One region of the Marinomonas primoryensis genome, then DNA from elsewhere that is predicted to be linked to it. Evidence: predicted binding sites of a transcription regulator. Region 1 holds the regulator's gene; each other region holds the start of a gene.

Region 1 (3,282 bases):
TTGGCTATCTTCCTCAGGAAGCCTCCATTTTTCGTAAAATGTCTGTCGAAGACAATATCACGGCCATTTTAGAAACGCGTAAAGCACTAACAAAAAGCCAACGAAAAGACAGACTCGAAGATTTATTAGAAGAGTTCCACATCACCCACATTCGTGAGAACTTAGGAATGGCACTATCGGGTGGAGAAAGACGACGTGTTGAAATAGCAAGAGCCGTTGCTATGAACCCTAAGTTCATCCTACTGGATGAACCTTTCGCCGGCGTGGACCCTATTTCTGTCGGCGACATCAAGCTCATCATCAAGCACCTTCAAGAAAGTGGAATCGGCGTCCTAATTACCGATCACAATGTTAGAGAAACATTAGACATCTGTGATAAGGCTTACATTGTTGGCAACGGTTATATTATTGCTTCTGGCGATGCCAGCACCGTCATCAACAATGAACAAGTAAAAAAGGTCTATCTAGGCGACGACTTCCGTCTGTAACCCCTTATCATTGCTGTAGAAAGGGAGTAGTATGCATAACTCGTTCCAATTCATTCAAATAAAAAGAGTTGCTCTATGAAGCAGTCTTTGCAACTAAAACTCGGCCAACAGCTGACCATGACACCACAGCTACAACAAGCCATTCGCTTGCTGCAGCTTTCCACGTTGGACCTGAAGCAAGAAATTCATGAATTTCTCGAATCTAACCCTCTTCTTGAGCTAGATGACGACGAACAAATTCACAACGATCAACCTGCAAGCATTGAATCAAAAAGCGCTCCTGAGGCGACACTTGATAGTAATAGTGAAGAAGCGCGCGTTGAATCAGAGTGGACTGAAAGCATTCCTGAAGAACTGTCTATTGACAGCAGCTGGGATGACACATACCAAAGCTCTGCTGCGGCCGTCAGCGATCATAATAGCTATGAAGGTGAAAGCGACTTCGAAAGCCGCAACGCTCCAGCAGAAAGCATACAAGACCATCTGATCTGGCAATTAAATCTAACTCATATATCTGACAGAGACATTGAAATTGCTTACGCTATTATCGAGTGCGTTCAAACCGATGGCTATCTAAGTATTTCAACTCAAGACATTTGGGAATCACTTTGTGTCGAATTAGAAGATTTAGACATGGAAGAAGTCATCGCAGTTCAACACAGACTGCAACGCTTTGACCCAGTTGGCGTCTGCTCTATTGATTTGCGAGACTGCTTGCTTGTTCAACTAGAAGCATTCCAAAGCCACCCTCTTTATAAAAGCACACACAATCTCATTGACCATTATCTACCACTACTAGGCAATCGAGATTTTGCACAATTAAGCCGAAAAACAAAACTAAAAGACGAAGCACTAAAGGAAGTTGTTAATTTAATACAACAACTTAACCCGCGTCCTGGCTCAGTTATAGATGCAGATGATACGGATTATGTCATTCCTGATGTTTCCGTCAAAAAACACAATGGCATATGGCAAGTTGAGCTAAATAATGACGCCCTACCACCCATCAAAATAAACGAAACCTATTCCGCCATGGCAAGTACAGCTGCAACCACCGCAGCAGACGTAAGCTACATTAAAACCTCTCTTCAGGAAGCCAAATGGTTTATGAAAAGCTTACAAAGCCGCAACGAAACACTCTTAAAAGTGGCCAGCTGCATAGTAAGTCGACAAATTGATTTCTTCGAATTAGGTGAAGAGGCCATGAAACCTATGGTTCTTCATGATGTCGCCGAAGAAGTTGGCATGCATGAATCAACAATTTCTAGAGTAACAACACAAAAATACATGCACACACCAAAAGGTATTTTTGAACTCAAGTACTTTTTCTCAAGTCATGTCAACACAGCGTCAGGTGGAGAATGTTCTTCTACCGCAATACGAGCTATGATTAAGAAACTTGTGGCTGATGAGCCAGCAAAAAAACCACTAAGTGATAATAAGTTAGCCGCTGTTTTGGCTGACCAAGGCATACAGGTTGCTAGACGAACTGTGGCCAAATATCGAGAGGCGATGAATATCCCTCCTTCCAATGAACGAAAACGACTGATCTAAACGGAAACCATTTCATCATGTCCTTGAAATCATTATTAAAAGCTGAGCTCGTTCTGGCGAAGCAAGATATTGTTAGTAAGAAACGAGTTTTAGAAAGTATCGCCGACGTTGCATCCAATCGGTTGCATTGCAATAACGAGGCCGTTTATGACGCCCTATTAGGGCGAGAAAAACTTGGAAGTACAGGCATAGGTAACGGCATAGCTATACCCCATTGCCGCCTAGAGTCTGCAAACCATACCGCTATTGTCGTTATGTCATTACAAACTCCAATAGATTTTGACTCGATTGATAAGAGAGCCGTTGATCTTATATTCGCCTTAATCGTTCCGCCTAATGAATGCGATCAACATCTTGCAACACTGGCTCAGATCGCAGAATTAGCTCAATCGCCTGAAGCGCTCGACAAGCTACGAACCGCTCAAACCAGCGAAGATCTATTTAATATTTTTGACTCATTAATATAGGAAGTAAAGCATGCAGGAAGAGTCCATCACCATCATAAATAAACTTGGCTTGCATGCTCGCGCTGCTGGCAAATTAGTGGAAACGACGTCACGCTTTTCTTGTGATATCACTATAGAAAAAGACAGTCGCAATGTGGACGGCAAAAGCATTATGGCAATGATGATGCTTGCCGCTGGAAAAGGAACGAGCATTCGAATCAAAACCAATGGAGAAGATGAAGAAGAGGCAATCAAAGCCGTTGTTGAATTAATTAACAATCGTTTTGGTGAAGACGAGTAATACGGCCATGTCAGAGAAAACCACTCTTAATCATCTTAAAACGATTACCGAATCACTCGAATCCGGCGCCACGATGCAAATCCGTTATTTACTTAACGGCGCCTTGCCAGTGCAAGATGTTGCTCGATTATTAGAGTCCTCTCCACCAAAAGAACGTAAGCTTCTCTGGGAGCTAATCGAAGCAAAGAATGAAGGCGAGGTTCTACAATATCTCAGCGAAGATATTGGTGTTCAATTCATGAAGAATATGGATACAGAGCGACTTATCGCCGTATCCGAACATTTTGAAAGCGATGACTTAGCTGATTTATTACAACACTTACCAGAAAAAGTTGTAACAGAAGTCCTTTCTTCAATGACCTCGCAAGACAGAGCGCGGGTCGAAGCACTATTAAGCTACTCGGAAGACTCTGCCGGCGGCTTAATGAATACGGACACGATCACTATACGTCCGAACCTAACGCTAGACATTGTCTTTCGCTATTTGCGCAGA
Region 2 (3,282 bases), 400 kb from region 1:
TGGGTAAAGGCTTATTGGTTTCGTGACCCGAAAAGCGCTGATACGCTTCCATCGGCCAATCAAACTGCCCTTTCGGCTTAATTGAACCAAACCCATAAACCAACTGCTCCATGGTGCAATTCAGATAATCTGGATGGCTTAATATATTCAAGAGCTCGGTTCGATTTTCGGGCTCATCCACCCAAGTACAGGCTTTCTCTAACGCTCGAATCATTGCAAGATGAATCTGTGGATTTGTCTCTGCCCAGATAGAATTCACACCAAATACTTTTTCCGGCGTGCTCCCCCAAATTTCATAGCCAGTAACCAGCATATGACCGGCGCCTTGCTCTACCGCAAGACTGTTCCAAGGCTCGCCAACACAATAGCCATCTATTTCACCCTTTTTTAGGCTATCCACCATTTTTACCGGTGGGACAACAATAATCTGAACATCTTTGTCTGAATCAATTCCCGCACAACCAAGCCAATCTCTCAATTGATAATTATGAGAAGAGTAAGGGTAAACCATCGCAAAACGCAGTGGCTCAGATTGCGGCTCACGACTGTTTATGAATCGTTTTAATGCAACACCGGAACGAATCTCAGTAGATGAATTAGCGTATTTCTGAAGCTGTTTATACAAATCATTGCCAATCGTAATGCCATTGCCATTATGACTAACGGTAAAACTGGTTTGCATGGCGGTTTTAATCGTACCAATACCTAAACTGGCCGCAATTGGCATAGACGCCAACATGTGTGCACCGTCCAGTAAATTGAACGCAACTTTATCCCGGATACTAGCCCAAGAGGCTTCTTTAGAAAGAACAACCTCAACCCCTTCCTGAGTGAAGAAGCCTTTTTCGTGAGCAATAACAAAAGGGGCGCAATCAATTAATGGGATAAAACCCACCCGGACAGGCTCGCTATTAAGAATAATGTTCATTGGTTTATTTAGGTTCACTTTGAACCTCCCATTAATTCCATCACCGATATGATATTTCGAGCAACGTCGGTCATACGCTGACTGCGATCCATCGCCAGCTTTCTAAGGGCTTGATAAGCAGCAGGCTCATCACATTTTTGATGCTTCATAATCAAGCCTTTCGCTTTGTCTATCAATTTTCTATCTTCAAGCTGACTTTTCACCGTCTCTAATTCAGAACGGAGCGCATGAAATTCACGAAATCTGGCAATCGCAACTTGCAGTATGGCTTTGACACTGCCTCTTTTTACACCGTCTACAACATAAGCACTAACACCTGCCCTTATAGCCGCTTCAACATGATGAGAGTCATCTTCTTCAGCAAACATCACGATGGGACGAGGATTATTTTGAGTGAGTCGAGACATATTTTCCAACACATCTCGATCAGGGGATTCGATATCAATAATGACCATATCAGGTTGAAATTTGGTTACTGCTTCGGTCAGATTTTTGGCATTATCAAGGCGTCTAATAACGCGATAACCGCTATCCATCATCGCTTGCTCAACAATAGCAGCTCTGGCTGGCTCATTATCAACAAGCATCACTGTTAACTCTTTTACCGGGGGCGCAGACATGGTGCACTCTCTTAAAAACGTAAAAATACATTTAAAGGTGCTGCAAAATATGCGCCATTTCGATACACGAGAATTAAAGATAAATAGATAGTAAAAGCCCCTGTTAGAGGAGCTCTATAGTGAATACAACGGTAAAGGAAAAAAAATAAGAGGAATAACGAACGAAAGCAGTGCGGAGCACAACTCAATAAGAACTAAATTAAAGCACAGAGTAATAACTCTGCGCCAACAATGCTAAAGCTAGTCGGTCTTTTGTATTTGTTTTTTTGAAAATTGACGTTAAATGTGCTTTTACCGTACGCTCGGTAATGTCCATTTCAAGAGCAATTTTCTTATTCGACCATCCTTTCGCTATATATTGAGCCACGCTCAACTCACGCTCAGATAAGTCTTCCAACTCACTTTCATTAACCTGTGCCGTGGTTGCAGACTGCTGAATAAGCTGCTGAATAAATATTTTTCCACCCCAAATTTCACCAGAGTCAACAACAGACAACACAAGATCCAACTGATCTTTACCAATATAAGGCGCACATTGCCCACTCACACCAACAGAGAAGAGCCTTAACGCGGCGGCTTGGCTCGTTTGATTCGGAAACACAATGATTTTTTGATGTGGAAAAACGGAACGTAATGCAACCACATCCTCAACCTTTTTCGAAAACGACTTATCTTCTAAAAAAATAAAACAGTATTTGAATTCTGACGACGTCGTTTGAAGCGTTTCGTATACATCACCTAACGCCTCGACACGAACCAATGATATATCAGCACTGATCACTTGACTCCAGTGCTTCCATACGGCTTGGTCGGTACTCCAACACAAAATTTTCAAAATGAATCTCGCCTTATCAAGTGCAATTTGGATATTTTAACCAGTAAAAAAAACTAGAGTGTTAACATTTGTTACTCGTTAGCATTCCTAAAGTATTTTTTGTAATTACCGCTCACGAAGCGCATTTTGCTGGGCTTTTAAGATAGGTTTTAGCAAGTAATCCAATAACGTCTTTTTACCTGTAATAATATCTACCGTTGCTTGCATACCTGGGATAACCGGCAACGGGGCCTGCTTTGTCCCTAGATAGTTTTTATCGGTTCTAACTCTGACTAAAAAAAAGCTATTTCCTTCTTCATCAAGAATAGTGTCCGCGCTGATATTTTCCACCGTGCTATGCAAACCGCCAAAAATAGCAAAATCATAAGCGGAAAGTTTCACCACAGCACTAAGGCCCGGCTTAATAAAGCCAATATTTTCAGGGCGAACTTTCGCCTCAATCAACAAAGAGTCTTCAATGGGTACAATTTCCATCAAATTCATACCAGGCTTAATAACCCCACCGACGGTATTTAACTGAATTTGTTTTACAATCCCTTTCAGCACGGATCGAACTTGCGTTCTGGAAACTTTGTCTTCAAGTGAGACACTGACTTCTTTAAGCTGATCTAACTTACTTTTTACGCCCGTTAAGTCCTCCTGAGCCTCCGCGCGAAACTGTGCATCGCTCTCTGCTAAATTACTTTGTGCTTCTTTCAGTGCGGAACGAGCGCGAGGAATCGCTAATTGAGTCGCCTCCAAATCCCCTTGCAACTGATTCACTTGACGCTCAAGTTGCAATAGCTCAACTCTAGAAACAGCACCCTGCTCAAAGGCTGGACGCGTTAAATCCAGTTCTTCTTTCGAAAATACATAGCTCTGTTTTAAGTTGTCTAACTTTGCTTGTTGCTCAACAATCT
Region 3 (3,282 bases), 1.8 Mb from region 1:
TCAAGGGGGAGGTTGGGAGGGGGTTTAACTTCGTACTTCTTTGGTCACACGAATCCCCAAGCGTTTCGCTAATCTTGCTAGGTTCGCTCGATCCATGGATAAATGCTGGGCGGCTTTAGTCCAGTTTCCCTCTGTTACTTCTAATGCTTGTCGAATCATGTCACGCTGGTAAGTCTCTGTTTTTTCTCGTAAATCGATAGGCTCGTTAGATATTATAGCGTCTTTCTGCGTATGTTCTATCACACGCTGTATCTCTTCTTTATCACTTTTTTCAATTTGTAACCCCGTTAAATGCGCAGGTGAGATAACGGTAATACTCGTTGGGCTTTCGTCTTTGGCGCTCTCTGCCTTTGCAAATAAGGCCGCGCGCGAAATCACATGCTCTAGCTCTCGGACGTTACCAGGCCAATGGTAGGTTTCTAGCAGATTGATTGCTGATGGCGATAACGTCAGTTGCTGCAAGCCTAATTTACGACGAAAGCGCTCAGCAAAAAAACCCGCGAGTAAAGGAACATCGCCTTGGCGATCTCGCAACGCCGGCACTTTTATAGGAAACACACTAAGTCGATGAAATAAGTCGGCACGAAAACGATGCTCCGCGACTTCCGTTTCCAGATGTCGGTTAGTGGCCGCAATAATTCGCACATCCACTTTGCGAATTTGGTCTTTACCCACCGCTTGGATTTCTTGATTTTGAATCGCTCTGAGTAATGATCCTTGCACTTCTAGTGGCAATTCACCGATTTCATCCAAAAATAATGTACCACCATCTGCCAATAAAAATTTGCCTTGGCGATCGCGATCGGCGCCCGTAAAAGCGCCTTTTACATGACCAAACAGCTCACTTTCGATGAGATGATGAGGAATCGCTGCGCAGTTGACATACACCATAGGCGCTTCAAAGCGAGAGGAATGTTCGTGCAGTGCACGCGCCACCAGCTCTTTACCAACACCGGTTTCCCCTTCGATCAGGATGGCAAAATCTGACGGTGCAACCAAATCGATAGACTGTTTAAGTTCTTGTATGGCCTTACTTTGTCCAATCATCTCGAGAGTTTGTTCGCTCATCACTTTTAAAACATGCTGGGCATGTTGCGACTTATTCTCTAATTGCTCCATTAAGATGGCGGTGTTTAAGGTCATCGCGGCCATGGTGCCAATGATTTCTAAAGCGCGAGCATCTATGTCATCAAAAACGCCCGGCAGGATACTGTCTAACGTCACAGCACCAATCAATTTTCCTTCCAAATACAAGGGCACACCCATACAAGAATGCACTCGCAACTGCTCATCATGACCCAGCACCATGCCATCGTATGGATCTGGAAGAGGGGAATCGGCCGCAAAGCGAACAGGATAATGCCCGCCACAAATCGCTTTTAACCTCGGGTGCTCCGCAATTGTAAAGCGTCGACCCATTAAGTCTTCTGACAAGCCTCGCTGAGCAATCGGCGTCAACACCGCATTATTATGGATCAGCAATACAACCGCATCGCAATTGATCGTGGCACGTACGGCGTAGACTAATTGTTCAAAACGATTGGGTTGTGTCACCGCACTGGCAAGATCTAAAGCAAAGCTAAGTAGGGCGTTATTGGAAACCTGATTCATGATCATCAACTTATAAGAAGAAAGACTAACCGTGTCATTTAGACTCTAACATATCATATCGACTTATTATTTTGTGAGTCTTATTGACTCTTTATCAAACCTGTAAAACGTAAACACATGATTTATAAGTATTTTATTAGTTGGCACGTTCTTAGCAATACTGTAGATAAGAAATTGTTATTCATCGTTTAAAAGGAAACAAAAATGTTATCTCAACAACACATAGACACAGTTAAAAGTACAATCCCACTGCTTGCTTCCGCAGGGCCAGCGATTACTGAGCACTTTTACAAACGTATGTTTTTGCACAACCCTGAGCTAAAACACGTATTTAACATGACGCACCAAAAGACTGGCGGTCAACCTGCGGCCTTATTCAACGCCATTGCCGCTTACGCGACGCACATCGACAATCTAGAAGTGCTCACCAGCGCCGTCATGCGTATCGCTCATAAGCACACCAGCTTTAACATTCAACCAGATCAATACGATATTGTCGGCCACCACTTAATCGAAACATTGCGCGAACTCGCACCAGATGCTTTCACCAAAGACGTTGAAGAAGCGTGGGTTGCAGCTTATGGTCAATTGGCAGGCATCTTTATCAAAATAGAAAGCGACCTTTACAAAGAACGCGCGGCGCAAGCCGGTGGTTGGACTGATTTCCGCCGCTTTCGTGTCGCATCAAAAACACCTGAGTCTGATCTGGTTACCAGCTTTGTATTTGAACCAATCGACGGTGGTCCAGTCATTGACTATCTTCCAGGCCAATACTTGGGCATTAAATTACATCCAAAAGGCAACGAGTACGATGAGATACGTCAATATTCGCTATCAACAGCGCCAAACAACCAGACATATCGCATCAGTGTAAAACGCGAAGGCAGTGACGACATGGCCGGTGTTATGTCCAATTATCTACACGATCACCTAAACGTAGGAGACGAAATCGAAGCCATGCCACCAGCAGGTGACTTCTTCTTTGAAGACAAGCAAACACCTGTCGTACTCATTTCTGGTGGTGTTGGCTTAACACCAATGCAAGCCATGCTGAACACATTCGCAAAACAAAGCTACGCGCAACCAGTCCATTATTTGCACGCTTGTGCAAACCAAGGCCAACATTCCTTTAAAAGCCATGTAAACGGGCTAAAAGGGTCTTTGGCGTTAAACGTACACACTTGGTATGAGCAAACAGACAAAACAGAAGAGGGCGTTTATCAAGGCAACATGCAACTGGACGTCATCAAAGAAGGTTTGCCGATTTCGAATGGCGAATTCTACTTATGCGGTCCGGTTGGCTTTATGATGTTTGTTAAGCAACAGCTGTTAACGCTTGGGGTAGAAGCAGATCGTATTCATTACGAATTGTTTGGCCCTCACAAAGACGTGTGATTTTAACCCCTCCCTAACCCTCCCCTTGAAGATAAGGGGAGGGGATGAGATACGCGCTAAATCACTGACTCCTCCCTGTGCTAAGAGAGGATGAGATACCCGCTAAATCACTGGCTCCTCCCTGCTGCTAAGGGGGGATGAGATACGCGCTAAATCACTGGCTCCTCCCTCTGCTAAGGGGGGATGAGATACGCGCTAAATCACTGACTCCTCCACCTGCTAAGGGGGAATGAGATACGCGCTAAATCACTGGCTCCTCCCTCTGCTAAGAGGGGA

Evidence for each region. Region 1 encodes sigma-54, which starts transcription at its own class of promoters, with help from an activator protein. Its sites were predicted from a motif close to TGGCACNNNNNTTGCTNT; they were not measured.
Region 2: the regulator sigma-54 is predicted to act here: its motif matches at 1,588-1,605, upstream of MP3633_RS06695 (ANTAR domain-containing response regulator).
Region 3: the regulator sigma-54 is predicted to act here: its motif matches at 1,753-1,770, upstream of hmpA (NO-inducible flavohemoprotein).

Annotation. Positions count from the first base shown of each region.
Region 1 is NZ_CP054301.1:1,860,229-1,863,510, reverse strand. Features, by position in the region: gene lptB (LPS export ABC transporter ATP-binding protein) at 1-488, shown strand, start outside; gene MP3633_RS08515 (RNA polymerase factor sigma-54) at 564-2,042, shown strand; gene ptsN (PTS IIA-like nitrogen regulatory protein PtsN) at 2,060-2,509, shown strand; gene MP3633_RS08505 (HPr family phosphocarrier protein) at 2,520-2,789, shown strand; gene mgtE (magnesium transporter) at 2,797-3,282, shown strand, end outside.
Region 2 is NZ_CP054301.1:1,463,771-1,467,052, reverse strand. Features, by position in the region: gene MP3633_RS06700 (CmpA/NrtA family ABC transporter substrate-binding protein) at 1-946, opposite strand, end outside; gene MP3633_RS06695 (ANTAR domain-containing response regulator) at 943-1,548, opposite strand; gene MP3633_RS06690 (response regulator transcription factor) at 1,748-2,383, opposite strand; gene MP3633_RS06685 (HlyD family type I secretion periplasmic adaptor subunit) at 2,489-3,282, opposite strand, start outside.
Region 3 is NZ_CP054301.1:71,328-74,609, reverse strand. Features, by position in the region: gene norR (nitric oxide reductase transcriptional regulator NorR) at 25-1,611, opposite strand; gene hmpA (NO-inducible flavohemoprotein) at 1,816-3,006, shown strand.